4 regions of the Gordonia sp. NPDC062954 genome follow, and region 2 is predicted to be linked to each of the others. Evidence: predicted binding sites of a transcription regulator. Region 2 holds the regulator's gene; each other region holds the start of a gene.
The links. The regulator LexA, encoded in region 2, represses DNA repair genes until DNA is damaged. The targets are predictions, from matches to a motif close to CGAACANNTGTTCG.
Positions count from the first base shown of each region.

Region 1: a site for LexA is predicted at 2,784-2,797, ahead of ACIGKQ_RS03345 (alpha-ketoglutarate-dependent dioxygenase AlkB). Genes of this name have one in related genera too.
Region 3: a site for LexA is predicted at 4,021-4,034, ahead of ACIGKQ_RS05625 (DUF222 domain-containing protein). Genes of this name have one in related genera too.
Region 4: a site for LexA is predicted at 4,613-4,626, ahead of ACIGKQ_RS22210 (DUF222 domain-containing protein). Genes of this name have one in related genera too.

Region 1 is NZ_JBITWL010000002.1:156,069-163,660, forward strand. Features, by position in the region: gene ACIGKQ_RS03330 (adenylate/guanylate cyclase domain-containing protein) at 1-556, shown strand, start outside; partial or broken gene ACIGKQ_RS03335 (SDR family NAD(P)-dependent oxidoreductase) at 631-1,442, shown strand; gene ACIGKQ_RS03340 (hypothetical protein) at 1,484-2,035, opposite strand; gene ACIGKQ_RS03345 (alpha-ketoglutarate-dependent dioxygenase AlkB) at 2,137-2,760, opposite strand; gene ACIGKQ_RS03350 (MMPL family transporter) at 2,952-5,186, shown strand; gene ACIGKQ_RS03355 (TetR family transcriptional regulator) at 5,206-5,826, shown strand; gene ACIGKQ_RS03360 (mycofactocin-coupled SDR family oxidoreductase) at 5,872-6,684, shown strand; gene ACIGKQ_RS03365 (HNH endonuclease signature motif containing protein) at 7,050-7,592, shown strand, end outside.
Region 2 is NZ_JBITWL010000003.1:214,115-221,706, reverse strand. Features, by position in the region: gene hrpA (ATP-dependent RNA helicase HrpA) at 1-3,283, shown strand, start outside; gene nrdR (transcriptional regulator NrdR) at 3,276-3,788, opposite strand; gene ACIGKQ_RS05140 (LysM peptidoglycan-binding domain-containing protein) at 3,892-4,179, opposite strand; gene lexA (transcriptional repressor LexA) at 4,742-5,518, shown strand; gene ACIGKQ_RS05130 (phosphoenolpyruvate--protein phosphotransferase) at 5,538-7,220, opposite strand; gene ACIGKQ_RS05125 (DeoR/GlpR family DNA-binding transcription regulator) at 7,386-7,592, shown strand, end outside.
Region 3 is NZ_JBITWL010000004.1:8,711-16,302, forward strand. Features, by position in the region: gene ACIGKQ_RS05610 (LytR/AlgR family response regulator transcription factor) at 1-445, shown strand, start outside; gene ACIGKQ_RS05615 (hypothetical protein) at 442-822, shown strand; gene ACIGKQ_RS05620 (cation acetate symporter) at 819-2,561, shown strand; gene ACIGKQ_RS05625 (DUF222 domain-containing protein) at 2,759-4,006, opposite strand; gene ACIGKQ_RS05630 (DUF485 domain-containing protein) at 4,354-4,713, shown strand; gene ACIGKQ_RS05635 (cation acetate symporter) at 4,710-6,341, shown strand; gene ACIGKQ_RS05640 (PQQ-binding-like beta-propeller repeat protein) at 6,823-7,592, opposite strand, start outside.
Region 4 is NZ_JBITWL010000030.1:49,595-57,186, reverse strand. Features, by position in the region: gene ACIGKQ_RS22225 (thiolase domain-containing protein) at 1-719, opposite strand, end outside; gene ACIGKQ_RS22220 (Zn-ribbon domain-containing OB-fold protein) at 766-1,800, opposite strand; gene ACIGKQ_RS22215 (LLM class F420-dependent oxidoreductase) at 1,870-2,907, shown strand; gene ACIGKQ_RS22210 (DUF222 domain-containing protein) at 2,997-4,592, opposite strand; gene ACIGKQ_RS22205 (TetR/AcrR family transcriptional regulator) at 4,717-5,385, opposite strand; gene ACIGKQ_RS22200 (PaaI family thioesterase) at 5,300-5,737, opposite strand; gene ACIGKQ_RS22195 (cytochrome P450) at 5,843-7,258, shown strand; gene ACIGKQ_RS22190 (cytochrome c oxidase assembly protein) at 7,165-7,592, opposite strand, start outside.

The sequences.
Region 1 (7,592 bases), on a different contig from region 2:
TCCGGGGGCCACCGCTGAGCTGCTCAACGACTTCTTCACCATCGTTGCCGACGTGGTCGACGGCCATCACGGCTTCGTCAACAAGTTCGAAGGCGACTCGGCGCTGGCGATCTTCGGCGCGCCGGTGGAACTCGACGACCCTGCCACGTCGGTACTGTCCGCGGCGCGTGACCTCGCCGATCGGTTGGGGGACGAACTCGACATCGGGTGGGGAATGGGTATCTCCTACGGAACGGTGTTCGCCGGCAACATCGGCGCCGAGACCCGTTACGAGTACACGGTGATCGGTGACGCGGTGAACGAAAGCGCGCGGTTGTCGGATCTGGCCAAACAGTCCGGCAGCTCGGTGATGGCGTCGGGTGCGGCGCTGGCCTGCGCCACCGACGACGAGGCAGGTGAGTGGATTCCGGTGGGGACGCGGTCACTGCGCGGTCGCAGTGAGCCGACTCAGGTGTTCGCGCCGCGCTCGATTGCCACGCGCCCGCCGGGAATCTCGATCGGCACGGTGGTGGCCGGTCTGCTCCGGCCGGCGCGCCGGGTCACCGGGCAGTTGTGATCGCTCGTTGACGACGTTGGTCGGAGACCATAGCGTCGCTGGCAGTCAGCGCACAGCATCGATGGGGAGGCATGATGAGCAAGTGGACGACCGCGGACATCCCGGATCAGACCGGGCGCCGGTTCGTGGTGACCGGAGCCAACAGCGGTCTGGGGGCCGAGACGGCGAAAGCGTTGGCAAAGGCCGGTGCCACCGTGACCCTGGCGTGCCGCAATGTCAACAAGGCGCAGCCGGTGGCAGCCGAAATCGGTCCGAATGCGACTGTGGCCCAGTTGGATCTGGCTGATCTGGCATCGGTGCGGACGTTCGCCGACAGCTGCGATGGTGCCGACGTGCTGATCAACAATGCCGGGGTCATGGCGATTCCGATGCGCCGCACCGCCGATGGATTCGAGATGCAGATGGGCACCAATCATCTCGGACACTTCGCGTTGACCGCGCTGCTACTGCCCAAGATCGCCGACCGAGTGGTCACGCTCTCGTCATCCATGCATCAGATTGGACGCATAGACCTCGATGGTCTGAACTGGGAGGCGCGCAGATACCGCCGGTGGCGTGCGTACGGGGACTCAAAGATGGCGAATCTGATGTTCGGCTTTACGCGGCCACGGAGCTACAGGGGCGATCGGAGACGGTCGAGGACGTGTTCATGAAGTTCGGCAACAAGATCTTCGCGCAGAGTGCCGCCGAGGGTGCGCTGCCCACGCTGTACGCCGCGACATCGCCGGATGCCACGAACGGCACCTTTTACGGTCCGACCGAGATGTTCGGCAGCCGCGGGGCCCCGGGTGTCTCCGGCTACCACAAGCGTGCTGACGACGCCGGCGTCCGAGACAAGCTGTGGACGATGTCCGAACAGCTCACGAAGACCGACTTCGTGGTCTGAGGAACGAGGCGCCAGCCGAGTGTCACGAAGGGCGGCCGCGCCTACTGGACGTCGAAGGTGATCGCGTTCGAGGCGCCGGAGATGGTGTCGGTGACGCTGATCGAGTACGACCCCGGAGCGCGCAGCGTGTAGGGCTTGACCGACGTGCAATCCTGCGTGCTGAAGAGCTGCGCCTTCTTCGGCACCTTCGGCCCGCTCAACCGGATCTGCATCGCGCATTCGTCGCCGTCTACGACGGGCCCGGCATCGATCGTCGAGTTGTAGCGGACGCCGAGTTGTGAGTTCCGGGGATACACACCCGGGCTGATCGGTTGCGTGTTCGGCGCGTACACCCAGACGTTGATCGACCTCACCCCGTTGGGGGCGTTGTCGCGTCCCAGCTTGCCGTAGTGCTCGGTCTTGTCGCCCGAGGAGCCGAGTGCTGAACTACCGGCATCGAGCAGATCCGAACTGCCCGCACTCCCGGAACCGGAACTGCCTGCGCTGCCGAAGACGGAGTCCAGTGGAGCGGCGAGGGCGGGTGCGGCGGAGACTGCGATGGCCACCGCCGCCGATCCGACGGCGAGCGCAAACAAGCGCGACTTGAGACTCACTGACAACCCCCCGATGCGTGGACCTTCTCGTCGATTCAACCACCACCGACCGTGACCATGTTGGCGGGGCGTCAGGAACGGGTGAATTTCGGTTGCGCCGATCACCACACGCCGCGGGGGCGGAACTGGACGCTGATGCGTGGGCCGACCCCGGAGGCCTTCGGTACCGCGTGCTCCCAGGTGCGCTGGCAGCTGCCGCCCATCACCAGCAGGTCACCGGGGCCCACCACGAAGCGCACCGACGGGCCGCCGGCGCGTGGACGCAGCAGCAACGGCCGGGGTGAGCCCAACGACACGATCGCCACCATGGTGTCCTCGTGTGAGCCCCGCCCGATCCGGTCGCCGTGCCAGGCAACGCTGTCGGAACCATCCCGGTAGAGGCACAGGCCCGCGGTGGCGAACCCTTCGGGTAACTCGCGGCGGTATTGGCCGCTGAGTGCGTCACGTGCGGCGACGAGCATCGGGTCGGGAAACGATTCGGCGGAATGGTAGGTCGCGACCAGCCGCGGGACGTCGACCACCCGGTCGTACATGCGTCGTCGCTCGGCGCGCCATGCAGCGGCCGTGTGTAGGCGGTCAAAGAGTGCGGCCGAACCGGCGACCCATCCGGGACGTAGATCCACCCACGCGCCGTCCGACAGCACGTGTCGGGATGTGCGGTCGAGCGAGCGTAACTCCGTGTGGGTCGACTGGTCGAACAGCGACCACTGCATACCTGCGGTCATGAACGCGAGCATACCGACTCATGCGAACGCGTGTTCGATATTGTGCGCGTCACGGTGGTGCGTGGAGGGAGGCATTCGACACTCTGGCGGCGGACTCGGTGGCGAAATCCGACATTTATTGTTATCCAGTAACAAGTGGTAGTCACTAACACTTTTGACCGCCGGCGATCCGCCGATCCGAGAGGGAGACGATGGCCTCAATGCTGTTCCGAGTCGGAAGATTCTGCTTCCGACACAAATGGTGGGTGATCGCGACGTGGCTGCTCGCCGCCGTCACGGTGGCCGGTTTGGTGGGCGCGCTGAGCCCGAAGTTCGCGAAGGACTTCAGCCTGCCGGGTACCGACTCCGGTACCGCCACCTCGCAGATCGAGGAGTACTTCCCGCAGGTCATGGAGCAGCAGTCGCAAGCGTCGACCAGCGTGCTCGTGGCCGCCGACGACGGGCTGGCCGCGCACACCGATCAGATCAACGCGCTGGTCGAGAACCTCAAGACACTGCCCGATCTGACCGATGCGAGCACCGTGGTCAACCCGGTGGTGGCCGCGCAGGCCAACCCGACCATCGGCGCGTCGGTCCTCGGCGACGAAGGTCGGGTGGGCCTGATCCAGATCCGCCAGAACATCGAGATCATGGATCTCACCGTCGAGGAGAAGGAGCAGCTGCAGGAGATCCTCGCCCAGCACAGTGGTGATGGCCTGCGGGTGGAGGCCACCGGCTCGCTCATGCAGGTCATGGAGGCCGGTGGGACTGCCGAGCTGATCGGTTTCGCGGTCGCCTTCGTGGTCATGATCGTCGCGTTCGGTGCGCTCGTGGCGGCATTCATCCCGCTGGTCACCGGCCTGGTGGGCGTGATGATCACCATCATGCTGCTCACGCTGTCGGCGGAGTTCCTCAGCATCAACGAGACCGCTACCGCGATCGTCACCATGCTCGGCATCGCCGTCTCGATCGACTACGCGCTGTTCATCGTGTCCCGCTACCGGACCGAGCGCATGCGGGGTGGTGATCCCGCCGATGCGGCCGGCCGAGCGGTCGGCACTGCCGGATCGGCCGTCGTCTTCGCCGGCCTCACCGTGATCATCGCCGTCGCAGCCCTGATGGTCATCGGCATCCCGCTGATCACCCAGATGGGTATGGGCGCCGCGGTCGCCGTGTTCATGGCGGTGGTCGCAGCTCTCACGTTGATCCCGGCGCTGCTCGGCGCGGTCGGCCGATTCGCCTTCACCCCGCGCATACCGTGGATCAAGCACGCTGAGGAGAGTGCGACCTTCGATACCGTGGGCGTCAAAGTCGGTCGCAGAGTGGTCAATCGGCCGATCCCGTTCATCGTCGCGGGGCTCGCCGTGCTGGCTCTGGCCGCGATCCCGATGTCCAAGATGGAACTCGGCATGTCGCTGACCAGCGACGACGAGGCGCAGGCGCAGACCTTGCTGCAGCGCGGTTTCGGTGAGGGCATCAACGGGCCGCTGCTGGTGGTGCTGCACACCGAAGACGGTGACGTCAGCGCTGCGGCCGACAGTGCCGTGGAACATATCGCGACGCTCGACGACGTGGCCAACGCCGCCACGCTCACCTGGATGGGTAACGGAACACCGCAGCCACAGGTGGGAGCGGACACCGCACTCATCTCGGTGACGCCGATCAGCGCGCCATCGGATGCCGCAACGCACGATCTGATGGAGACGATCCGCGACTACGCGCCCACCGCCGAAGCCGCCGGGGTGGAACTGCATGTCGGTGGGCAGACGGCGATCCTGTCGGATCTGTCGGCCAAACTCGACAGTGCGCTGATCCCGTATCTGGTGGTCGTGGTCGGGCTGGCATTCCTGATCATGATCGGCGTCTTCCGCTCGATCTGGGTGCCCCTGATCGGCACCCTCGGCTTCATCTTCTCCGTGCTCGCCACCTTCGGCATGACGGTGCTCTTCTTCCAGGAAGGCGCACTGGGCCTGATCGACAACACCAAGCCCATCCTGTCGTTCCTGCCGATCTTCCTGATCGGCGTGGTGTTCGGCCTGGCGATGGATTATCAGGTGTTCCTGGTGACCCGAATGCGCGAGGAGTACATCCACGGGATGTCCGCCAAGGACGCCATCATCGCCGGATATCGGCACGGTGCGCGTGTGGTCACCTCCGCCGCGATCATCATGATCAGCGTGTTCGCCGCGTTCATGCTCGCGCCTGACACCACGGCCAAGATGCTCGGCTTCTCGCTTGCGGTGGCAGTGGCGTTCGACGCCTTCATCATCCGGATGATGGTGGTGCCGGCGATCATCGCTCTGCTGGGTGATCGCGCCTGGGGGCTGCCGAAGTGGTTGGATCGTCTTGTGGTGAACTTCGACATCGAGGGTGGTGCGGTCCGCGACCGCGGGCTCGAACACCTCGATGCCGACAACGAGCGGCAGGCGGTCGCCCCGGCGACCTGATCAGGGAGGTCACCGACAAATGGCCACACCGACGACGTCCCCGGGCTGCGGCCCGGGGCGTCGGGTCGGTTTGCGGGAGAAGAACAAGATTCGCACCCGCAAAGCGATCCGCGACGCGGCGATGAAGCTGTTCGCCGAGAACGGCTACACCCACACGACAGTTGAGCAGATCGCGCGCGAGGCAGAGGTCTCTCACACCACGTTCTTCCGGTACTTCGCCTCCAAGGAGCAGGTCGTCATCTCCGACGATCTGGAGGAAGCTCGGCACGACGCAATCGCCGCCATCCCGCCCGGGCTGGGGCATTTCGATCTGCTGCGCCGGTTGATCGGACAGATGTTCCGCATCGGGACCGCCGACGAGTGGGTGAGCAACTCCGCACGCATGCGGCTGATCCAGTCCGAGCCGACGCTGCGAACCGCCTACCAGATCGAAAGCGACAGAGCGATTTCGGAGGCGACAGACTTCTTCGCCGACTACCTGGGCGTGCAGTCCGATGACCTTCGCCTACGGGTGTTCATTGCCGCCGCGGGCGGAGTGATGTTTCACTTCGCACAATCCAGGGATGACCCCACCGACGACGACCTGCTCGCCACCCTGCTCAACGCGGTCGATCTGCTGGAACAGGGTCTGCCGCTCTGAGTGGGAGACCAGTTCGGGCATCGGCTCACGAAAGGACTTCACACCATGGGAAGACTCGACCACAAAATCGCCTTCATCACCGGTGTGGCCCGCGGCCAGGGCCGTGCCCACGCCGTCCGACTCGCAGCTGAAGGGGCGACCATCGTCGGCGTCGACATCGCCGGCCCGTTGCCCGGCGTACCGTATGACCCGGCCACCCCGGAAGACCTCGACGAGACCCGTCGTCTTGTCGAGGAGCAGGGCGCCGCGGCGCACCTGCGGCAATGCGATGTGCGAGATCTCGAGGCGCTCCGGGAGGTCGTCGCCGAGGGCGTCGCCATGGTCGGCGGCTTGGATGTGGTGGTGGCGAATGCCGGCATCTGCATTCCGGAGACCTGGGACGAGGTGACTCCGACCAGCTTCCGCGACGTGATGGACATCAACGTCATCGGCGTGTGGAACACCGTCACGGCGACCGCGCCGCATCTCATCGAGCGAGGTGGCGGATCGGTCATCCTGACCAGCTCGCTGGCCGGTAAGAAGTTGCAGCCCTTCATGGTTCACTACACCACCAGCAAGCATGCGTTGGTGGGGATGACACGGGCTTTCGCTGCGGAGTTGGGCAATCACGACATCCGGGTCAACAGCATCCACCCCGGTGCCGTCGCCACGCCGATGGGCTCCGGACAGATGGTCGCGCGGATCGAGGAGACCAACGCGGCCAATCCGCGCCTGGCCGGCATGGGGATGACCTTCCTCAACCAGTTCGTCGCCGAGCCGTCGGAGATCGCGAACGTCGTCGCGTTCCTCGCCTCCGACGAATCGAAGTTCATCACCGCCGAGCACATCTCCATTGATGGTGGGGCCCAGTACTTCTGACGGTCTCACCGGATCAGTCGGCGCAAGCCTGCGAGCCCGCTGTCCGTTCCTCGTTGGGTAGCGGCGTGCCACGCCATGCACCGCTGCCCCTGTCGCTCGTTGGGTAGCGGCGTGCCACCCCATGCACGGCCGCCCCCCTCGCTGGTTGAGTAGCGGCGCCCGTCCTACGTGCCGCCGCCCCCTTTTCGTTGGTTGAGTAGCGGCGCCCGCCCTACGTGCCGCCGCCCCCTTTTCGTTGGTTGAGTAGCGGCGTGCGAGCTTGCGAGCCCGTCGCGTATCGAAACCACCCCACCCGCTCAAAAATCTTCTGCACTATTTTCAAGAATTTCCTTGACGTCGAACTGGTGTTCGACCATAGTGGAGTCATGGGAGCTTCGGGGGATCTCACCACCATCACTGATTCTGTTCGTGACCTGCACTTGGGCGACGATATGTCGGGTCGGGCAGCGTTCGATGCGATGACCACACTGGTCACGTTGCGTAATCTGATCGACCATCACGCCGCGACGGTGGTCGGCCATCTGGACCGACTGGGTGTGGCCCGCGACCACGGCCGCAAACTCAGCGAGTTGTTGATCGTGATGGGGCTCGCGCCGGCGGTGGCGACCCGTCTGATCCGCATCGCGACCGCCCGCGAGAAACTGCCGACCCTGGCCGCGCACGCCGCTGATGGGGCGATCTCCGCCGAGCATGTCGACGCGGTGGGTAAAGGTGTCGATCATGTCGGGAAAAGATCAGCGGAACCGATCGACGATGTGGCGCGTCTAAACATCGTGACCGAACTTCTCGCCCACTTCTTTTCCGGCGCCACCCCCGCCGACATCGGCAAACGTGCCCGTCGTCTGGGTAACCAGGCCGCTGAGGACACCGGTGGGCTACCCGCCTCCGAAGACCGCAACCTCAACACG
Region 2 (7,592 bases):
CCGGCTACTGCCCCGACGCCGTGACCTCAAGGTGATCATCACCTCTGCCACGATCGAGCCGGATCGGTTCGCCCGGCATTTCGCGGACGCCGTCGACGGCGCAGAGGTGCCGATTCTCGAGGTGTCCGGTCGGACCTACCCCGTGGAGGTCCGCTATCGGCCGTTCGGTGACGCACGCGACCCGGACAGTGACCATCGCGACCTCGATCAGGCACAGGCGATCGACGCCGCGGTCGGCGAGTTGTGGGCCGGTCGGCGCAGCGGCGACATCCTGGTGTTCCTGCCGACCGAACGTGACATCCGCGAGACGGCCGATGCACTGCGGCATCGTGCCTCGGCCGGGGCCGAGATCGTGCCCCTGTTCGCCCGTCTGTCCATCGCCGATCAGCAACGGGTGTTCGTGCCGTCGTCGGGACACCGCATCGTGCTTGCCACCAATGTCGCCGAGACCTCGTTGACCGTCCCGGGCATCCGCTACGTGATCGACCCCGGCACCGCGCGAATCTCCCGCTACTCCACCCGGTCCAAGGTGAACCGACTTCCGGTGGAAGCGATCTCACAGGCCAGTGCCCGCCAGCGTGCGGGACGGTGCGGCCGCGTGGCGCCGGGCGTGTGCATCCGGCTCTACGCGGAGGAGGATTTCGACGCCCGCGCCGCGTTCACCGATCCGGAGATCCTGCGCACAAACCTCGCCGCGGTCATCCTGCAGATGGCCTCCTTGCGCATCGGCGACGTCTCGCAGTTCCCGTTCGTCCAACCCCCGGACGCTCGCGCAATCCGCGACGGCATGGCCGTGCTCACCGAGCTCGGCGCAATACACGAGACGCAACGCGACGACCACGAACCCGTGCTCACCCAGGTCGGCCGCCAGATGGCCCGCATCCCGGTGGATCCACGACTGGCCCGCATGCTCATCGCGGCGCGTGACGGCGGGTGCCTCGACCATGTTCTGGTCATCGCCGCGGCGCTGTCGATTCCTGATGTGCGCGAGCGCCCTGCCGACCAGCGCGAGGCAGCCGACGCCGCTCACCGGCGGTTCGCCGTGCCGGGCTCGGAGTTCCTGGCCCACCTCGAGCTCTGGTCGTATCTGACCGAGCGCCGCAAAGAGCTGTCCGGGAATCAGTTCCGGAGACTCTGCGAACGCGAGTTCCTTCACTTTCTGCGGATCCGGGAATGGCAGGAACTGCATCGACAGCTGACCCGGGTGGTGACCGACCTCGACTGGTCTGTTCCGGCAACCGAACGCGATGCCGATGCCATCCACCGCGCCATCTTGGCCGGCCTGCTGGGCAACATAGCCGTGCGGCAGGGTGATTCACGCGAATACCTGGGCGCACGCAACACCACCATGGCGATCTTCCCGGGTTCGGCGCTGGCCCGGAAGCCGCCCGCGTTCCTGATGGCCGCCGAGCTCGTGGAGACCTCCCGGCTGTTCGCGCACACGGTGGCGGCGATCGATCCGCTGTGGGTCGAGCAACTCGCCGGAGATCTGGTTCGCCGCAGCTACAGCGAGCCGCACTGGTCGGCGAAACGTGGCGCCGCGTTGGCCTACGAGCGGGTGACGCTCTATGGCGTCCCGCTGGTGGCACGACGCCGGGTGCAGTTCGGGCCCATTGATCCACCGACCGCACGAGAGATGTTCATCCGTCACGCCCTCGTCGAGGGTGACTGGCGCACCGAGCACACGTTCTTCCACAACAACCGTGCTCTGCTCGAGGCCGCGGCCGATGTGGAACACCGTGCACGGCGTCGCGATGTGGTGATCAGCGAACAGCAACTGTTCGACTTCTACGACGCGCGTATCGGTGACGAGGTCGTCTCGGCCCGACATTTTGACAGCTGGTGGAAGAAGGCCCGGCGCGCGCAGCCAGACCTGCTCGATCTCCGCCCGGAGGATGTGGCCACCGACGTCGCTGTCGCCGACACCGACTTCCCCGGCGCCTGGCAGCAGGGCGAAACCCGCCTCGAGCTGCGGTACCGGTTCGAACCGGGTGCGCCCGATGACGGTGTCACCGTGGTGATCCCGCGGCCGCTGCTCGACCATGTGCGGCCGGCAGGCTTCGACTGGTCGGTTCCGGGCCTGCGCAGCGAGCTCGCGACCGAACTCGTCCGGTCACTCCCCAAGTCGCTACGCAAGTCGATGGCGCCGGCGCAGCGTTTCGCCGATCTCGCGTTGTCCCGATTGACACCGCGCGCCGAGCCCCTCGTCGCCGGCCTCGCCCGCGAACTGTCGACGATCACGACCATGACGGTGTCTCCCGACGACTTCGCACCCGAGCGGATTCCACCCCACCTCACGATGAATTTTGCCGTGGTCGACCGTGACGGCACCGTGCTCACGACCGGGAAGTCGCTGCACCGGCTGAAGCAGGAGTTCGACGGGTCGCACGAGGCCGCCCGGCCCGTCGAGGTCGTCACGGACTGGACCGCCACCGGCATCGGCGAGCTACCGCCCACGGTGACGACAACTGTTGCCGGACAGCAGATAACCCATTATGTGGGACTCGACGCTGTTCGTGACGCAGCCGGCCGGACGGTTGGGGTGACCCGAGTCGAGCCGAGCACCGAGGCCGAACGCGACCGCCGTCACAGCGCAGCGGTGGTGGCACTCCTCGACCTGACCATCCCACCGCTGACCCGCAAGATCACCGCGACCCTTGATGCCGCCGGTCGGTTGGCGATGAGTCAGAGCCCCTACCGCGATGTCGAACATCTCGTGGGCGACTGCACCCGACGCGCCATCCGCGACCTCGCGGCAGACCGGAACCTTCGTGCCGTGCGATCGGCGACCGAATTCCGGCGACTCCGCGACGATCTGCGCCCCCGGGTGGCGCAACAGGCTCCCGATTACTTCACCCTGAGCGTTGACGTGCTCCGCCGCGTGGCCCCACTGCGCGCGCAGATGGACCGGCTCAGCGGCTCGGTGGCCGCCGATGACGTCGCCGAGCAGTTGGACAATCTGGTCTTCGACGGATTCGTCGTCGCGACCCCGCACGACCGCCTTGTCCATGTGCCGCGCTACCTCGAGGCCGCGACCGTTCGCCTCACGGAGTTGCCCGCAGCTGCCGGCCGCGACAGTACCGCCCTGGCATCCATCGATCGTGTTGTGACGCATTGGAATCAGCGTGCAACGCACCTCGCTGCGGCGCGCCGGGATGCGTTCGACGAACACGCGCACTGGCTTGTCGAGGAACTGCGGGTGGGACTGTTCGCGCAGCGGTTGGGCACCGCACGGCCGATCTCGGAGAAGCGGGCGATCCGCGCCCTCGATCAGTTCAGCTGAGACCGTCGGTGACGCTGACCCGCTCATCAACCACCCCGGAATCGGCCTCGGAGCGGTGGGTGAGATTGCCCTGCAGGTCGTCGATCTCTCGCTGAAAGTCCTCCAGCGAGTCGAATGACCGGTAGACCGAGGCGAAGCGCAGATAGGCCACCTCGTCGAGATCACGCAGCGGACCGAGGATCGCCAACCCCACCTCATTGCTGGGAATCTCGGCCGATCCCGATGCGCGGACCGCATCCTCGACCTGCTGGGCCAACTTGGCGAGCGCGTCCTCGGCGACGTCTCGGCCCTGGCAGGCCCGACGAACCCCGCGCATCACCTTCTCCCGACTGAACGGCTCGGTGACCCCGTTGCGTTTGGCGACCGACAGCACGGCACTCTCGACGGTGGAGAATCGGCGACCGCACTCCGCACACGAACGGCGCCGTCGGATCGCCTGCCCCTCGTCGGCGACACGCGAGTCGATGACCTTGGTGTCTTCGTTCTTGCAAAACGGGCAGCGCATGTCGTCCTCACGCACGTCTCTGGACACACCGGCGTACCGGTCACCCGTCACGCCGTGCCGGTTCCCGGCCGGACCCTGTGCCATCGAGGATACCGTCAGGCCCTCAGCTGTATGCGGGTGCGATCAAAGCCTGCCCCACCCGCAGGCCGGAGCCGGCGAGTTTGTTGCGTTCGACGATCTGCTCGATGACGGCCTGGCGTGGCACATCCGGCGCGATGCGATCGGCGATGGAGCTCAACGAATCACCCTGCCGCACGTGGACCACCTCGGTCCCGGTAGGGCTCGGTTGCACCGACGCGGCATAGTTGGAGCCGACGATGGCGACCGCCCACACCAGCACCGCGAGCGCCCCACCGAGCACCACGGCTGCGACCGTCGCGCGTCGACGCACGAACCTACGGTCGACTCCCGGCGACGCACAACTCGTCCCCGACACCCGTGCCGCGGGGGCACCGGACCCGCCCGGTCGACGCCTCGTGGGCCCAGTGGAGTCATATCGCCCCCGCCGCCGCGGTCGGGAGACATGCCCGGCCGGGACTCTGTCGCGCGTCGGGACGTCTGCAGGGCGCCCGGATGCCGGGTGCATCGGGGACGCAGCCGGTGCGTACTGCGTCTGCCGATGAAGGGTCGCTGTGCTCATCGTGTCCTCCTGGGAACGAGTCGGATCGAACCTCGGGCGCCTCTCGAACGCACGTCGCTCATGTGTTCGAGAGAACGCATGTTCGATTTGTAGCACGTGGGTCCGACAATGTCTCGACACACGTCGAACACATGTTTGAACATGTCAAAATGTTCGGCTACTGTCGGCGACATGGTGACGTGCGTGGATGGGCCCTGAACAGCAGCTCCGAACCAGCCGAGCAGTCTCCCCGAACAGACCAGCAGTTTTTCGATCCAGACCGGCAACCCGTAATCGGCCACTGCCGGTTTCGGCGACAGGAAGGACTCGACCGATGAGCGACAAAGCCGGCGGGCGGCGCGGCGCGTCCCGCGGGATCAGCAGCAAGCCGAAACCCGAGGCGCAGGCGCCGACCGGAGCCGATACGGAGGCATCGGATAGCGCGGTCGCCGATCCGGAAGTCGTCGAGGCTAGCCTGACCCCTCGTCAGCGAGGCGTCCTCGAGTACATCCGCGCCTCGGTCCGCGAGCGCGGATATCCGCCGAGCATCCGGGAGATCGGCGATGCCGTCGGCCTCACCTCGACGTCGTCGGTGGCCCACCAGCTGCGGACCCTGGAACGCAAAGGTCTACTCAAGCGCGACCACAACCGCCCACGCGCGGTCAACATCCAAGACGGCGACCAGCACATCCCACCGGGCGGTACGGCCGCATCGGGCGATGGCGCGCAGTTGCCCACCCCGACGTTCGTACCGGTCCTCGGCCGGATCGCCGCGGGTGGACCCATTCTCGCCGAGGAAGCCGTCGAGGACGTGTTCCCGCTGCCCCGCGAACTCGTCGGTGAGGGCTCACTGTTCCTGCTCCGCGTGGTCGGCGAGTCGATGATCGACGCGGCGATATGCGACGGCGACTGGGTGGTCGTACGCCAGCAGAGTGTCGCCGACAACGGCGACATCGTGGCAGCGATGATCGACGGCGAGGCCACGGTCAAGACCTTCAAGCGCAAGGACGGCCACGTCTGGCTGATGCCGCACAACGATCTGTTCGACCCGATCTCGGGCGATGACGCCGCCATTCTCGGCAAGGTCGTCACCGTGATGCGCCGGGTCTGAACCCGAGCGGGCCGGCCGCTCAGCCGACCACTGCGCCGGCCAGCACCGCAGTCGCAGCAGCACGCGCCGCGGCGGGTTCGGCCGTCGCCAGGGCAGCCTCGGCGGCCGCACGACATTGCTCGACGGTCACCTCCGCAAGCCTGGCGCCGACCGCGGCCGAGGCCGCGGGCGCAGTCGACAGGGACGTGACCCCGAGTCCGACCAGCACACACGCGAGCAACGGATCGGCTGCCGCCTCGCCGCAGACCCCGACGGGTTTGTCGGCGGCCTGACCGGCACGCGCCACGCCGGCGATAAGGGTGAGCACCGCGGGCTGCCAGGGATCGGTGAGAGCGGCGAGCTCCGCCGACATCCGGTCGGCGGCCATCGTGTACTGGGTCAGGTCGTTGGTTCCGATCGACACGAAGTCGACCTCCGCCAGGATCGATTCGGCGAGGATCGCTGCCGCCGGCACCTCGATCATCACACCGGCGATCAGTCCGCGTCGGCGTACCTCCCCGGCGAACTCCGCGGCCTCGGTCGCCGAGGCGATCATCGGCGCCATCACCCACGGCGTCGGTTGATGTCCGTCGGCGGCTGCCGCGATCGCGTCGAGCTGGGCCGCCCGGATGCCCGGATGAGCATCGACGATCCGGTTGCCACGCACGCCGAGTGCCGGATTGGTCTCCTCGATCTGCGTGACGAACTTCAGCGGCTTGTCGGAGCCCGCATCGAGGGTCCGGATCACCACCTTGCGCCCCTCGAAGGCGTCGAGCACCTCGCGATAGAGCCGCGTCTGCTCCTCCACCGAGGGCTCGTCCGCGCGGTCGAGAAACGCCAACTCCGTACGGAACAGGCCGACACCCTCTACCGGGTGGGAGGTCGCCGACCGGGCCGACGTGCCATCGGCGACATTGGCGAGGACCGCGATCGGTCGCCCGTCGGCGGTCACTCCCGGTCCGGCCCAGGCCGCCACCAATTCCGCCATCCGCCGGCTCTCGGCCACGCGCGCGGCGGCGTCGTCGGGATCCGGCTCGACCTCCAGGGTGCCCGCGGTACCGTCGACCAGCACCGTCGTCCCGGCGGCCACCTCACCGAGGCCGGATACCGCCACCACACACGGAATCCCGAGTTGTCGCGCGATGATCGCGGTGTGACTGGTCGGGCCGCCCAGCCGTGTGACCAGCGCGGTGACCTTTGTCGGGTCCAGTCCCGCCGTGTCGGCCGGAGCAAGATCGTCGGCCAACAGCACAGACGGTTCGGCGGGTTCCGGAACCCCGGGTTCGGGGACTCCCAGTAGTTCGGCGACCACGCGGTCCCGGACATCGTTGAGATCCGTGACGCGCTCGGCCATGAGGCCGCCGAGCTTGGTGAACATCTCCGCGAACTGGTCGGTCGCGGCGACCGCTGCCGCCGGCGCTGGCGTCCCTGTCGTGATGAGTTTCGAGGCCGCGCCGGTCCACCCGCGGTCCTCGGCGAGACCCGCCGTCGCCGACAACACCTCCGCCGCGGCACCCGAGGCGTGTGATGCCCGCTCCCGCAGCCTCCCCGCGACCGCGGCCGCCGCGTCGGTGAACCGCTTGATCTCCACGTCGCGTTCGTCCTCGAGGACTGGGGCGGCGACGGCCGGGTCATACACCGGACGCTCACCCGGCCAGATCGCGGGCCCGTAGGCGTGTCCGCCGACGACCGGCGTTCCGTTCAGTACGTGTGTGTGCTCCACCGAGATCCTCACTTGTCCGACGGGCTGGGCCACGGTGTGCCGCCACGATCCACTGGTCACCGTTGTGATCCAAGTTACAAGAAAACCTTGACTTGTCAACATAAACAGGCGTAAACACAGATATACCCACATCCAAAGCCAATCAAATCAACAGACGAGGACATCGTGTACGCGGAAGAACGTCAGCAGGCGATCGCCAACCAGGTACGGGTCAACGGCCGCGCCTCGGTCACCGCTTTGGCCTCGTTGTTCGACGTGACGAGCGAGACCGTCCGCCGCGATCTCGCTGTGCTGGAACGCAACGGACACCTCCAGCGCGTCCATGGTGGCGCCGTACGTCCCGGCGCGACGCCGGTCGTCGGCGAACAGGGC
Region 3 (7,592 bases), on a different contig from region 2:
CACACGTGTGCTCGCCGGTCGCGACACCGCGCCACGCACTTCCGATCCGGCGGTTCGCGCCGGCGCCACCGACGAGGTCATCCCGGTGGAGATGTCCGGGGTGACCTCACTGGTTCGCCGCGACAGCATCTCCTGGGTGGAGGCGGTCGGCGACTATGCCCGACTGCACTCCGACACCGGCGCACATCTGGTGCGGATTCCGCTGTCCACGTTGGCCACCCGCTGGCAGGATCACGGATTTCAGCGGGTGCACCGCTCCTATCTGGTGGCGTTGCCGATGGTCACCGGTCTGCGCGCCACCGGGTCGTCGACGGTGGTGGCGGTACGTGCCAACGGCGCCTCGGAGGCCGTCGAGTTGCCGGTGAGCCGACGCCAACTGCGCGAACTCAAGGATCTGCTGATCCGCGATCCCATGCGCCAGTATCGTTCCGACGGCGAGCCATGACCGAACAGCCACCCCGCCGCGAACGGGTCGTGCTGTCACAGCGTCGCGGCGCCCGCATGATGCGCACCCGCGTCGAGGTGCAGGAGCAGACCGAGGTGGGTGACGCGCTGGTCCGCGGTTTGATGCGCGCGCAGCTGGGGATCGCGTTGCGGCTGGCAGCGGCCGTGATCGTCGTGATCGTGGCGATCCCGTTGACCGGCACCGTGTTTCCGTGGCTGACCTCGGTGGAGATCCTCGGCGTGCGCCTGAACTGGTTGGTGCTGGTGTTCGCGCTCTATCCGCTGCTCTATGTGGCCGGTCGGATCTATGTGCACTTCGCCGAGCAGGCCGAGCGTGACTTCCTACGGGTCGTCGACGACGAGACCGACCACGAATGAACACCGACGTCGACGCCCTCACCGCGATCGCCCTGGGGCTGGCGGCCATCGCCACCGTCGCCGTTGGCGCCTACGGTGGCCGACTGTCGCGCACCACCTCGGACTTCCTGGTGGCCTCCCGCAGTGTCGGACCGCGATGGAATGCTGCCGCGGTGTCCGGCGAGTACCTCTCGGCCGCATCCTTTCTCGGTGTCGCCGGGCTCGTCGCCAAATATGGGGCCGATGCCCTGTGGTATCCGATCGGATTCACCGCCGGCTATTTGGGGCTGCTGTTGTTCGTCGCCGCTCCGCTGCGCCGATCCGGCGCCTATACCGTGCCCGACTTCGCCGAGTTCCGACTGAACTCCCGCGCCGCACGCCTGACGTCGATGACCGTGGTCGTGGTGGTGTGCGTGCTCTATCTGATCCCGCAGCTGCAAGGTGCCGGGCTGACCCTGAACATCCTGCTCGGCGCACCGGTGTGGGTGGGTGCGGTCGCCGTGGGGGCCATCGTCATCGTCAACGTGGTCGGCGGCGGCATGCGGTCGATCACCTTTGTGCAGGCGTTTCAGTATTGGCTCAAACTGACCGCCATCGCGGTGCCCGCTCTGGTGTTGCTCGGCGTGTTTCTCACCGACCGTGCGGCGTTGGGAGATCCGGTGCCGCCGCGGGTGGATCAGGCGACCACGGTGAATGTCACCACCCCGGTCACGATGACCGTCCCCGAGGTCGACGGACTACTCATCACAGGCACCCTCGACGGCGCGGATGTGGACGCCGCGCCGTTCCCCAGCATCGGCACCCACGAGGTCGGCGCGGGCAGTGTCATCCGACTCGAGGCCGGCGCGGCAACCCCGGTCGTGGATGGTGCGCCGACGACTGGTGAGGGCTGGATCGCCTCGGGCGGCGGGTTGGGTGGACGTCAGCCCCTGTTCGAGGTGTTGTCGCTGATCATCGCCACCTTTCTGGGGACAATGGGTCTGCCGCACGTGCTGGTGCGGTTCTACACCAACCCGGACGGGCGGTCATCGCGACGCACTGCGCTGGCGGTCATCGCGCTGCTGTCGCTGTTCTATCTGTTCCCGACCGTGTTGGGGGTCCTCGCACGCCTGTATGTACCGCAGTTGCTGATCACCGGTACGTCCGATGCCGCGGTGTTGTTGCTGCCCGCTGCCGCCGTCGGGGGGCTGGCCGGGCAGATCCTGGCGGCGTTGGTGGCCGCTGGTGCCATCGCGGCGTTCCTCGCTACCTCGTCGGGGTTGCTGGTCAGCGTCGCAGGCGCGTTGTCCACGGACGTGCTGCGCGGACGAGTGCGCGACTTCCGCATCGCCGCGCTCATCGGCGGTGTCATCCCGATCGGTCTCTCGCTGGCGGCGTCGTCGCTGGAGTTGTCGCGGACGGTCGGGCTGGTGTTCGCCGTCGCCGCATCGACGTTGTGCCCTCTTCTGGTGCTGGGCATCTGGTGGCGCGGCCTGACCGCGCCCGGCGCGGTTGCCGGGCTCATCGTCGGCGGCGTGAGTTCGGGTGCCGCGACCAGCCTTGCGATCGCCGGGGTGGTGAGCAACGACGTGCTCGGCGGTTGGCCCGCGGAGATCATCGGCTATCCGGCCGCGGTGACCGTGCCACTGGCGTTCGCGACGATGATCGGGGTGAGTCTCGCGACCCGTCGCCGAGTGCCCGACGATCTGGCACGGACCTTCGCCCGCATGCACGTGCCGGAGCGGTTGGGCATGGGGATCGAGCGCCTGCCGAGCGAGTAGGCGGTCGGCCGGCGTACAGTGTCGCGTACCGCGCACCACATGGGTTGTTGTGCAACCGATGTGGCCGTCGGGTACGCGACACCGTTGCGGCGCCGTTGGTTCACTCTATGGAGTTCTCAAGGGACGGTTGCGGTCCCGACCGGGATCGGGTGCGTGGGAAGACTTGGCTGCGTGACCTACTCGCCGGTCAGCGTGGCTCAGGCGGCGGCGGGTAGGTTGTCGAGGTTGAGGGTGCGTCGGTTGTAGGCCGGTATCGGCCGCCGGTGCGGGTCGACAGCGACGGGTGGGATGAGCCAGGGATGTCGGTCGTGGCCCATGATCACCTGCCACCCGTTGTGGTGGATGTCGGCATGACACGACGGGCACAGCAGACAGCCGTTGTCCAACACCGTGATTCCACCATCAGCCCAATGCACAATATGATGGCCTTGGCAGCGGGAGGCCGCCACGCCGCATTTGATGCAACACTGATCCCGCTTGTGCAACGCCTTACGCAGATACGCTGGGAACAGGCGTTTGTCTTTACTCATCTCCATCGGCACCGCCTCACCATCGACGATCGCGACCGTCGCGGTGGTGTCGCACGTCAACGTGCGCAACATGGCTTCGGAGATCGACCCCATGAACGGCAACTCGGCCAAATCAGGAGTATCAGCGGGCACCGACACCAGCAGCTGGTGACGGGGCGCCGAGGCCGCATCACCGCTGCGGGCAGCGATATCCAGCAACGCTTCGAGGGCGTCGGCATGCCGGCGCTCGGTGGAACGCGCATCCGGTGAGCCGTCGGGTTCAGGGCGCGGAGCCGCCAGCTCTTCCATCGCGGCCGAGAATTTTTCGCCGACTTCGGTGTTGAGGTCGGCGCGTACCTGCAGCCGCCCGTCACCATCGACATCGTGGACGAGCGCGTTGAGGTTGCGGTCCTCGGATGCCGGTAACCCACCGGTGTCGGCGGCGGCCTGGTTGCCCAGACGACGCGCACGTTTACCGATGTCGGCGGGGGTGGCGCCGGAAAAGAATTGGGCGAGAAGTTCGGTCACGATGTTTAGACGCGCCACATCGTCGAGCGGTTCCGCCGATCTTTTCCCGACATGATCGACCCCTTTACCCACCGCATCCACATGTTCGGCGGAGATCGCCCCATCGGCGGCATGCGCGCCCAGAGTGGGCAGCTGCGCACGGGCAGTGGCGATACGGATCAGACGGGACGCGACCGCCGGCGCGAGCCCCATCACGATCAACAACTCACTCAACTTGCGGCCGTGGTCACGGGCCACACCCAGTCGGTCCAGATGGCCGACCACCGTCGCAGCGTGATGGTCGATCAGATTACGCAACGTGACCAGAGCGGTCATCGCATCAAACGCCGCACGCCCCGACATATCGTCGGCAAAGTGCAGGTCACGAACAGAATCAGTGATGGTGGTGAGATCCCCCGAAGCTCCCATGACTCCACTATGGTCGAACACCAGTTCGATGTCAAGGAGTTTCTTGAAAATAGTGCAGAAGATTTTTGAGCGGGTGGGGTGGTTTCGATATGCGGCGGGCTCGCAAGCTCGCACGCCGCTGCTCAACCAGCGAGGGGGCGGCGGGCTGAGGCACTCGCCTCATGCCCCCTGTGCGGCCGCGAGACTTGGCGAGGGGTTCCCCACCCAACCGCTCGTCGGCCGCCATCGACCGTCCGTCGCACAGTCTCACTACTTCGCCGTGTGACCCACAACACCCCATTCTGCTGTGACTTGCACCTCAATACGCTTGCCAGTCGAGAGTCATCACAGACATTCAGGAGGTAGGCGTGTCCACGATCGAACATCCGCCCGGCTCGGCGTCGCATTCGCCGACCGGCGAGCAGTGGCTGGAAGTCCAGGCCAGCCCGGAATTCCAAGACCTGCGGCATCGACTGCGCCGGTTCGTCTTTCCGCTGACGGCGTTCTTCCTGCTGTGGTACGCGCTCTATGTGCTGCTCGGGGCGTTCGCCACCGACTTCATGGGCACAAAGGTTTGGGGCGATATCAACATCGGCCTGATCCTGGGCCTGCTGCAATTTGTCACGACCTTCGTGATCACTGGGCTCTACGTACGGTTCGCCAACCGTGACCTCGACCCGCGGGCCACCGCTATCCGCGAGAAGATGGAAAGCGAGATCAGCGCATGACCACGATCAATCTGGCTGCGTCCGTCGGCAACCCGGTCGCCAACATCTCCATCTTCGTAGCGTTCGTCGCCGTCACCATGTACGTGGTGATCCGGGCGAGCAAGAACAACAAGTCCGCAGCTGACTTCTTCACCGGCGGCCGTGGCTTCTCCGGCCCACAGAACGGCATTGCCATTGCCGGCGACTATCTGTCGGCGGCCAGCTTCCTCGGCATCGCCGGCGCCATCGCCGTCTACGGCTACGATGGCTTCCTCTACTCCATCGGCTTCCTGGTCGCATGGCTCGTCGCCCTGCTGCTGGTGGCCGAATTGCTCCGCAACACCGGCAAATTCACCATGGCCGACGTGCTGAGCTTCCGACTGCGCCAGCGTCCGGTGCGGTTGGCCGCGGCCATCTCCACGCTGATGGTGTCGCTGTTCTATCTCCTCGCCCAGATGGCCGGCGCCGGCGGTCTGGTGGCGCTGCTGCTCGACATCGAGAGCCGCGTCGGCCAGTCGATCGTGATCGCCATCGTCGGTGCGCTGATGATCGTCTACGTCCTCATCGGCGGTATGAAGGGCACCACGTGGGTGCAGATCATCAAGGCCGTCCTGCTGATCACCGGTGCCGCGGTCATGACGTTCATCGTGTTGGCGAAGTTCGGTATGAACGTGTCCAGCATCCTCGGCTCTGCACAGGATGCGATCACCGGGTCGTCGGATGAGAAGGTCGCCGCCCGTGACGTTCTCGCCCCCGGCGCCCAATACGGCGGATCGCTCTCGTCGCAGATCAACTTCATCTCGCTGGCGATCGCCCTGGTGCTCGGTACCGCAGGTCTGCCGCACGTGCTGATGCGCTTCTACACAGTGCCGACGGCCAAGGAAGCACGCAGGTCGGTGGTGTGGGCCATCGCGCTGATCGGCGCGTTCTACCTGTTCACCCTGATTCTCGGCTACGGCGCCGCCGCCTTGGTCGGCCCGGACGAGATCATGAACGCCGCAGGCGGACAGAACTCGGCAGCACCGCTGCTGGCCTTCGAACTCGGTGGCGTGGTACTGCTCGGCATCATCTCGGCGGTGGCGTTCGCGACCATCCTCGCCGTGGTCGCCGGCCTGGCCATCACCGCGTCTGCGTCGTTCGCCCATGACATCTACGGCAGTGTCATCAAGCGCGGCCAGGCCAGCGAGGACGACCAGGTGAAGGTGTCGCGCTACACCGTTGTGGTGCTGGGCATCATGGCGATCATCCTCGGCATCCTGGCCAACGGTCAGAACATCGCCTTCCTGGTGGCCCTGGCGTTCGCCATCGCCGCAGCCGCGAACCTGCCGACGATCCTGTACTCGCTGTACTGGAAGCGGTTCAACACCCGCGGTGCGCTGTGGAGCATCTACGGCGGCCTGATCTCGACGATCGTGCTGATCATCTTCTCGCCGGCCGTTTCCGGATCGGCGACCGCGATGATTCCCGGCGCCGACTTCGCCTGGTTCCCGCTGTCCAATCCGGGCATCATCTCCATCCCGGTGGGCTTCCTGCTCGGCATCGTCGGCACGCTGACCACGCCGAAGGATGCCGGCACCCCGGAACGTAACGCGGAGATGGAAGTTCGCTCGCTGACCGGTGTCGGTGCGGAAAAGGCGGTCGCGCACTAGGTTTCGCGGGGTTCCGTTCCACCGCTTCGTTCCCGCTCTCTCGCTTGAGGGAGCGGGAACGATGTGCGTCGTCGGCACCGACGGCCAGGATCAACGCAGGTCGGCTCGGGTCGCGCGGGTTGGCTCGGATCGCGCGGGCGGTCGACGACCTGCGTTTTATCGGCCGACCCGCGCGGGCGAAGACGACCCACGGCAGGCGGACCAAGCCGACGAAATCGTGCGATGCCTGGACCATGCGCTCGGGTTGGTCCGCCGGCTATTCCCTGCTCGGAGAGATCGGCCCAGGGGCGCATCGGCTCCCGATGTGCAACCACTGTCAACATCGTTGTAATGCATCGATACTCAGGAAGGCCGGAAATCACCTTGCGCCATTGACGACCTCCACGAATAGTCCGTGGCCGAAGACAAGCACCGGGCCGCCTGGGTTCACAGTTACACAGAGGATCAGCGTGAGCGCCCACACATTGGCTGCCGGGTCTGCTCAGCGCAACGCGATGATCTCGACACCCGAACTATCGTCGTTGTCAGAACGCCGGCAGAGCATCAGAACGGCGCCCGGAACCGGAGTGATACCGCCGGGTCGTCGGCCACACGGTGAGGGTCGTCGACTAATCGAGTTGTCGGGGTGCACCGTCACCAGCCGGTACAGTCCGTCGACGGCGAACTCCGTTGCCGTCATCAACTCCTCACCAACCGTCGCCCACCGAGCAAGGTTCAGCGCCGGGCTCGACCATGAAGTCCAAGCTTCGAGGCCATCGATCCGGCGTCGTTCACCGGCGGGCATCGTCAGCACGTCGGTGAAATCATCACCGGGGTGCGCCATCAGCTCCGCCACGTCGCCCGGAATCAGTCCCTCCTCCGGAGACAGGTGAAGCCAGTCAACCTGTCCCCAGTCGACTCTCGCCGTCGCCGTCGCGGTGTCGACGATGGCCAGGGCCTCGTTGTGCCGACCCCGATCCAAGGTGTAGCGGACCGCTATTCGCGACCCCATCACCGCGAGAACGTCCCACATGATGGCGGCGTCGACACCTGCCCATCGGGAGAGGTCGACCCGTATCCGTTGTGGCGTACCGGTTTCCATGTCAAAAGAGACGGCCGAGACATCCTTCGGTCCCGGGCACAGCTCGAGCACGACCACCGAGCTGGTCACGGTGGTGGCGCTCCAGAGGTCCGCGCACTCACGCACCGGCCGACTCCATCGAACGTGTCCGGTCCGGATGTTGAGGGCGCCGATCCGCGCATCAGTACCCT
Region 4 (7,592 bases), on a different contig from region 2:
GAGATCGTCAAATCCCGTGCACCGAAGTTGGGTGTGTCGATGCGATGATCCCAGCCGGTGACGAAGGCGGGGTTGGCGACGAGCTCTTTCGCCTTGCGCTCGCTGGCGATGATCACCGCCGCGGCGGCATCAGTGTAGGGCGCAATGTCGTGTGCTCGTAGCGGATCGGCGACATACTCGGAGCTCATGAGTTCGTCGACCGACGCTCCGGAGGTGCGCGCGGCCACCGCCGCCATGTCCTCTTCGGACCAGGTGCCGGCGTCGATCCCGGCGCGGGCCTGCAGGGCGCCCAGCGAACGGGCGTCGGGCCACAGCGGCCCGACGGTGTACGGGTCGAGCTGCAGGGCGAGGGTCTGATCCATGTTGCCGGCGGTGGACTTGCCGAAACCGTAGGCCAGGGCGAGGTCGACCTCTCCGGTGGCGATCTTCACCCACGCTTCGTACAACGCCCAGGCGCCGTCCATCTCGACGTGGGATTCATGGATCGGCGGCATCGCGCCGATCGAGTCGATGGCCGAGATGAACGAGAATGCGCGGCCGGCAAGATAGTCGGACGAGCCGCTGCACCAGAATTCGATGTCGGTGCGAGAGATGCCGAGGTCGGCGTAGAGCTTGTTGAAGCACGGGATCAACATCTCGACACCGTTGGTGGTGCCGTGCGTCCCGACGATGTTCGGGCTGTGCGCGAACCCGACGATCGCAATCCGGGGGAGGGTCACTGCAGACTCCTTGATGGAAGTGGTCCGGTCGAAGAATGTTTGTCGCTCAGAGGAACTCGCGATACGACTCGTACTCGGCGTCGGGTTCACCGGTGGGGCGGAAGTGGCTGATGCTGCCCATGGACAGTTCACGTTCCTCCTCGGGCTGCCAGACCGCCTGCACCCGCATACCCATCCGCACGTCGGCGGCCTCGCAGTCGAGGATCAGGTGCAGGAACGGGATGTCGGTGCCGTCGAGCAGGACGTACGCGGCCACATACGGCGGCTTGATCCGCTGCCCCTGGAACGGGACGTTGACGATGCAGAAGGTCGTCACGATGCCGGTGTCGGCCAACTCGACCCGCTCCACCGCGGCCGAACCGTCGGACGGGCTGACTGCTTTCGGCGGGAAGTAGACGCGCCCGGCATCCACCCCGGAGCCGATCCGCGACCCGTACAGCTTGCCGGCCTTGAGACCCTCGAGATACCAGGACTCCTCCTCGGTCGCCGAGTGGATGATCTCGGTGCTGATGGGGGTCGGCATGACGATGAGTTCGTCGTCGGAGTTCTCGGCCTCGTTCGCCGGTGCCGCGTCGGAGGTGTCACCGGGTGCGAAGTAGGCGATGTCGTCGATGCGGCCGATGCGGGCCGCCTTCCAGACGGCGTGTACCCGCAGGCCGGTGGAGATGTCGGCGGGCGAATCGACCGCTACCGCATGCAACATCGCGGTGTCCGCGCCGTCGAGGGTGATCAACGCCCAGGCGAAAGGCTTGTCGAGGGGTTGAGGCGTCAGCGGGTGCGGCTGCCACGACCAGGTGAGCACGGTGCCCACCGAGGCGACGTCGACCAGCTCGGTGGTCTTCGCGCCGCCGATCGGGTCGAACTCACGAGGCGGCACCGATACCGTGCCGTCGCTGCTCTTCGATCCGATGATGCGGCCGTCGCGGAGAGCGAGGGCGAACTGGCTCAGGACGGGTCCGAGCGAGCGTGTGTAGTCGAAGGAGTTCTTCAGCGGCGCCGACAGGATCTCCGACTGGGGCGCGGGGACCTCGGCGACCGGACTCGCCGGGGCAGGGCGGGGTGCAGTTGTGCTGGTGCTCACCCATCGAGTAGAACACGTTCTAGTATTGAGGCACAAGATGCACGTCACAGACCCGCGGAGGATGCACACGTGAAGCTCGGACTGCAGCTCGGATACTGGGGTGCCGGCCCCATCGACAATGCTCCGGAGCTCATCGCGGCTGCCGAGGAGGCTGGATTCGACGCGGTGTTCACTGCCGAGTCGTGGGGGTCGGACACCTATACCCCGCTGGCCTGGTGGGGTGCGGCGACCGACCGGATCCGGCTCGGCACGGCCGTGTCGCAATTGTCGGCGCGGCCGCCGACGTCGCTGGCGATGGCGGCGTTGACCCTCGACCATCTCTCCGGTGGCCGCCACATCATCGGTCTCGGTGTGTCTGGGCCGCAGGTGGTCGAGGGCTGGTACGGGCAACCTTTCGGCAAGCCGTTGGCGCGCACTCGCGAGTACGTCCAGGTGGTCCGGGACGTACTCGCCCGTGAGGGCAAATTGTCCAACGCGGGCCCGCATTATCCGTTGCCGTACCCGCCCGATGCGCCCGGATCGACGGGACTCGGCAAATCACTCAAGCCGATCACTCATCCTTTGCGAGCCGACATTCCGATCTGGCTCGGCGCCGAGGGGCCGAAGAACGTGGCGCAGACCGCGGAGATCGCCGACGGATGGCTTGCGATCTTCTACAGTTTGCGTCTGGCCGATCAGTACGAGGCCTGGCTGGCCGAAGGATTCGCGCGCCCCGGGGCCCGACGCACTCGTGACGACTTCGAGGTAGCGGCGACGGTGCAGGTGGTGATCACCGATGACATCGCAGAAGCCGTGGAGCGGTACCGACCGTCGACGGCACTCTACGTCGGTGGAATGGGCGCGAAGGAGAAGAACTTTCACGCCGAGCTGTATCGGCGCATGGGCTACGGCGACGCGGTCGACGAGATCGGCGCGCTGTTCCGCGAGGGCCGCAAGGCCGAGGCGATGGCTGCGGTCCCCGACGAGATGGTGCGCGAGACGATGATCGCCGGCACCGCCGATGAGGTGCGTGCTCAGATCAAGCAGTGGGAGGCTGCGGGCGTGAGCATGTTGATGGTTACCGCGCGCGACGCGGAGACGATCCGTCAGTTGGCGACGCTGGTGTGACCGTCGGCAAAACTCTCGCGCGCCCAGCAACCAACCGCGCGTGCAGTTTCACGCGCGGTTGATCGGCGGGCGCGCGAGGACCAGGCGACCTACCGCACCCGGGCCAGGAGTCGTTGTCGGGTGTGGTGACTTGTTCGACGCAGCTTGCGCTTTCGTCGTCGAGTACGTGCGGCGAGTCGTGCCGGCGAGATCGGCTTGCGCCGAACCGCCGCGTCCGCAGCCGGTGGTTCGGTTTCGGCTGGTTGTGGGTCCTCGCTGATCGTGCCGCTGCGGAGGTAGTGTTCGAAGAGTTCGCCGACCTCGTGGATCCGGTTGACCTGGGGTGGTCCGGGTGGGCTGCCGTCGAGTGGGTTCAGTGTCCACCCGGCGCGGCCGGCGTCACGGCCGTGGCGGATGATGCGAGTGGTCCATTGTCCGGGTTTGGGGCCGACCATCCGATTGTGTGGTGGGCAGGCTGGTGCGGTGGTGTCGATGTCGGTGGTGCCGCCGTCGGCCCAGTCTTTGTCGGCGTGATGGATTTCGACGATCGCGCTCGGATGTGAGCAGCCTGGTTTGGAACATCCGCTGCCGCCGTCTTGGGCGAAGTGCATCAATCGTTGCGCCTGGTTGGCGAAGCGTTTGGCGGTGCCCAGATACAGCGGTTGGGCGGTGTGGTCTTTGAATACGGCGAGGTGGAATTGCGCCTCGGCGGCCATCTCGATGATGTCGGCGATGGGCAGTTGGGTGCCGGTGGCGGTGTGTCCGAACCCGGTGCGGTCACGCAGATCGGTTTCGTTGACCTTGACGATGATGTGTGGCGGCAGACCGCGGTGGCTCTTGCCGAGCACACCGCCGTCGAGGACCAACTGGAACAGGGTGTGCAGCGCGTCGTGGTTGCGTTGGCCGGTGGATCGATTGTCGCGCCCGGCTGCCTCTTTCAGTTTCTCGATGTCGGCGTCGAGAGTCGCGCCGCGTGGGGAGTCCTTGTCGTCGGGATTGTTCATCCCGGGGGCGGCCATCTTGGCGAGGATCACGTCGAGCATGGCGCGGGTGGTGGGTGTGAGGGCACCGTCGAACTCGCTCATCGATTGATCATCTTGGTCGCCGATGAGTACGGAGCGGCGGCGGGCGCGGTCACGTTCATCGGTCAGGGTGCCGTCGGGGTCGATGCGCCCGAGTAGTTCGGCTCCGGCTTTCAGGATCTGTTTGGGGGTCAGGGTGCGGGCGAATTCGGCCATCATGGTTTCGGCCTTCTCGGCGACGTCGAGTGGCACCGAGCGGGGAATCTTCTTCACCACTTTCAACACGGCATCGACGTGGGCGGGTGTGGCGGCGCCGTCGGCGACCACCGCGGCCAACGCCGCATAGCGTGGGGGGGTGAGTTCGCCCTGCAGGGACCGGAATTCGGTTAGGGCCCGCATGTGTCGCATGCGGCGGCGGTGATCGGGGATGCGTAGATGGTGGGCCATCATCTCGCCGATGTGGCGGTAGCCGAGTTGGCCGGGTACGCCGCGGTCGTTGCAGTCCATCATGCGGCGATGCCCGATCAGACTCATCCGACGATGGGCACGTTCGTGTTGTTCGGCCACATCCAACACCGCGTCATCCATGGCAGGGGTGGTGTCGACGGCATCGATACGGTCGAGCAGGTCATGCAACTGCGCATACAGCTGCTGCACCTCACTGACCTGATCTGTGCCCGACACTGAATCCCCCGACTGTCGTTCGAACGTATCTTCGAGAGTAGCGCCAAACTTTGATGCCTGCAACTGTCAATTTTCCGGGACGTCGGGACAGTCCGGGCGGTCGTGCAGTCGCGCCGCCCTCGCGCTACGAAGAGTCCGTAATCCTGGTGGGAACTTCGGCCAGTATCGCCTCGGCGGACCGTAGGGTGAAGTCGCGCAACCACTCTGCAGGCCGGCCGCGGTCGGGGAGATGTCGTCGTACGGCCGCGTAGGGCAGGTCGACGAGTGCGAACGTGACCCGATCCATCACCTCGGCATCGGATGAGCCGAATCGTTGTCGAGCGTATCCTCGCACCACTTCGCGCGTGCGGCGATTGTGCGTCCGGAGTTCGGCGGCGAGTGTATCGGGCCAGGCGCGCAACAGGTCCCGCTTGTTGTACTGCAGCAGCAGCGCGGACTCCCCGGGATGCGCGGCCGTCCAATCGAAACAGTGCGCGACCGCGGCTCGGGCGGCCTCGTTGGCATCGTTGCGCCGCAAGGCTGTGACGACGCCCTCCTGGTATCGCGCGATGGAGCGTAGCCATAGCCGGGCCATCAGCTCGTCGCGGCTGGCGAAGCGGTGATAGACCGACCCCGACGGTGCCCCGATGCGACGGGCGACGGCGGATACGGTCGCCGCCGCCGGGCCGTCCTCGACTACGAGTTCGAGTGCGGCGTCGAGGATCTCGTCAATGCTGTAGCGCGGTTCTCGACCCGCGGCCCCGGACCATGCTCGTTCCCTGCGCGGCGGCGACCACGCGCCGGGTTCCGTCATTGTCGATGACGCTGATGTCGCACCGGGCAACGGCTTTGGTTCGGCCCGCGTGGACAAGTGTCGCGTGGGTGACCAGTTCACGCCCGTCGCGTGCAGGGGAGAGGTACTCGATCGAGAAGCCGCTGGTGACGATATCCGGACCGAGACCGAGCGCGGCGGCGTAGGTCAGTGCATTGTCGGCGAGGTAGCTCAGCACCCCGCCGTGGATGTAGCCGTACTGCTGACGGAGATCGTCGCGGACGTCGACCGCCAGTGTGACGCCATCGTCGCCGATGTGAGTCAGGCGTGCGCCGAGCATGCGACTGAACGGCTGGGCGTCAAGCACTGTATGTGCCAGATCCAGGTCCATCATTTATCAGAGACTTCTCTCCATTATCGCGCGTGTCAAGGGTGCGCCCGGATAGAATCCATCCGTGGATGGATTGACACGCCTATCCGCCGGGAGCAGGGTCGAACTGTGGTCAGGACGCTGAAGAACGACTGGTCGGGGCAAATCTTTCCGCACGCCGACCGTCGCAAACCGCTCATCGGTGACCTGGGAGTCTCGAGCCCCAGACACCCCATCCTGGATTTGCTTGCGTGGGGCGCCGACCTCGGCCCCATCTTCGAGATGCGGATCTTTCGGCAGAACTTCGTGTTCGTGTCTAGTGCAGAGCTCGCCGCCGAGCTCTGCGATGAGACGCGGTTCTGCAAGGCGCTGCCACCGGCGATCACTGCCCTGCGGCAATACGCCGGCGACGGGCTGTTCACCGCCGAGAACGACGAACCCAACTGGCAACTGGCACACGAACTGCTGATGCCCGCGTTCACCAAGTCGGCGATGCAGTCGTATCACCCGATCATGTTGGCCACCGCCGATGAACTGTTCGCGTTCTGGGAACGGCAGGCCGGACCGGTGGACGTCACGCAGTCGATGACGAAACTGACCATGGAAACGCTGAGTCGTGCGGCGTTCAGCCACGACTTCGGGTCCTTCACCAGTCAGCAACCGCATCCGTTTGTCGGCGCCATGATCCGAGCATTGGAAACCGGGCGTCGCAAGGGTGGTCTGCTGACGGCGCCCGGAGGCGCGCTGCTCGGCAGGCTCATCGATCGGCGCAACGCGGGCCAGCAGGCGTATGTAGATAAGATGCTCGACGACCTCATCGCCGAACGTTCGGCATCTTCCGACGATCACGATCTGCTCGGCATCATGCTCAACACCTCTCACCCGGAGAGCGGGGAGCGACTGTCACCGTTGAACATTCGATATCAGATTCTGACTTTCCTGGTGGCCGGCCACGAAACCACCTCGGGTGCGTTGTCATTCACGCTGTACTACCTGTCGCGGAACCCGCATTGCCTGGCGAAGGCGCAACAGGAGGCCGACGAGATCCTCGGTGACGACTCGGACGCGGTGCCGACCTTCGAGCAGATTCCGAAGTTTCGCTACATACGCCGATGTCTGGATGAGGCACTGCGCATTTGGCCGACGGTGCCGGCCTTCGCCCGCAGCCCGCGGGGCGAGACCATGCTGGCCGACGCCTACCGGATGCGGCCGCAGGACTGGGCGATCATCGTGCTCGGCTTCGTTCACCGAGATCCGTCCGTCTGGGACGATCCGGATGTCTACGACCCGGATCGATTCCTCCCGGCCAACGTCAAGAAGCGTCCCGCGCACAGTTACAAACCGTTCGGTGCCGGGTTGCGGGCCTGTATCGGCCGCCAGTTCGCGCTGCATGAATCGGTACTGGTGCTCGCGCGCATCCTGCATCGATACGACCTCTCCGGTGACCCCGATTACGAACTCGCGGTGGACGAGCGACTCACCATGGTGCCCAAGGGGTTCGAACTCGATCTTGTGCCGCGACGTGCGCCCGCCCTGCTGCGGTGATCCGGCCGCCAGGTCACCAGAAGCGCCAGTGCGAGCAGGATCTCGGCGATGTCACCCCAGTAGTACATGAGCGTGCCACCGGCACGGATCTCTGCGGCCGGGGCGTCGATCGCGACAAACCATCCCGCGTAGAGCAGCTGTGCGATCACGGCGTGTCCGAAGATGGCCACACCGAGTACCACGAGCCGGGTCCGCACGCCGGGCCGGTGTGGCCCGGGGTCGGGTCCGGCGATCATCCAGGCGAACAGGTATCCGACCACGAAGAAATGCACGTGGATCGCGGAATGTACGAGGTTGTTCCGCTCTGAGAGACCGAAGAGGCCGGTGAAGTACA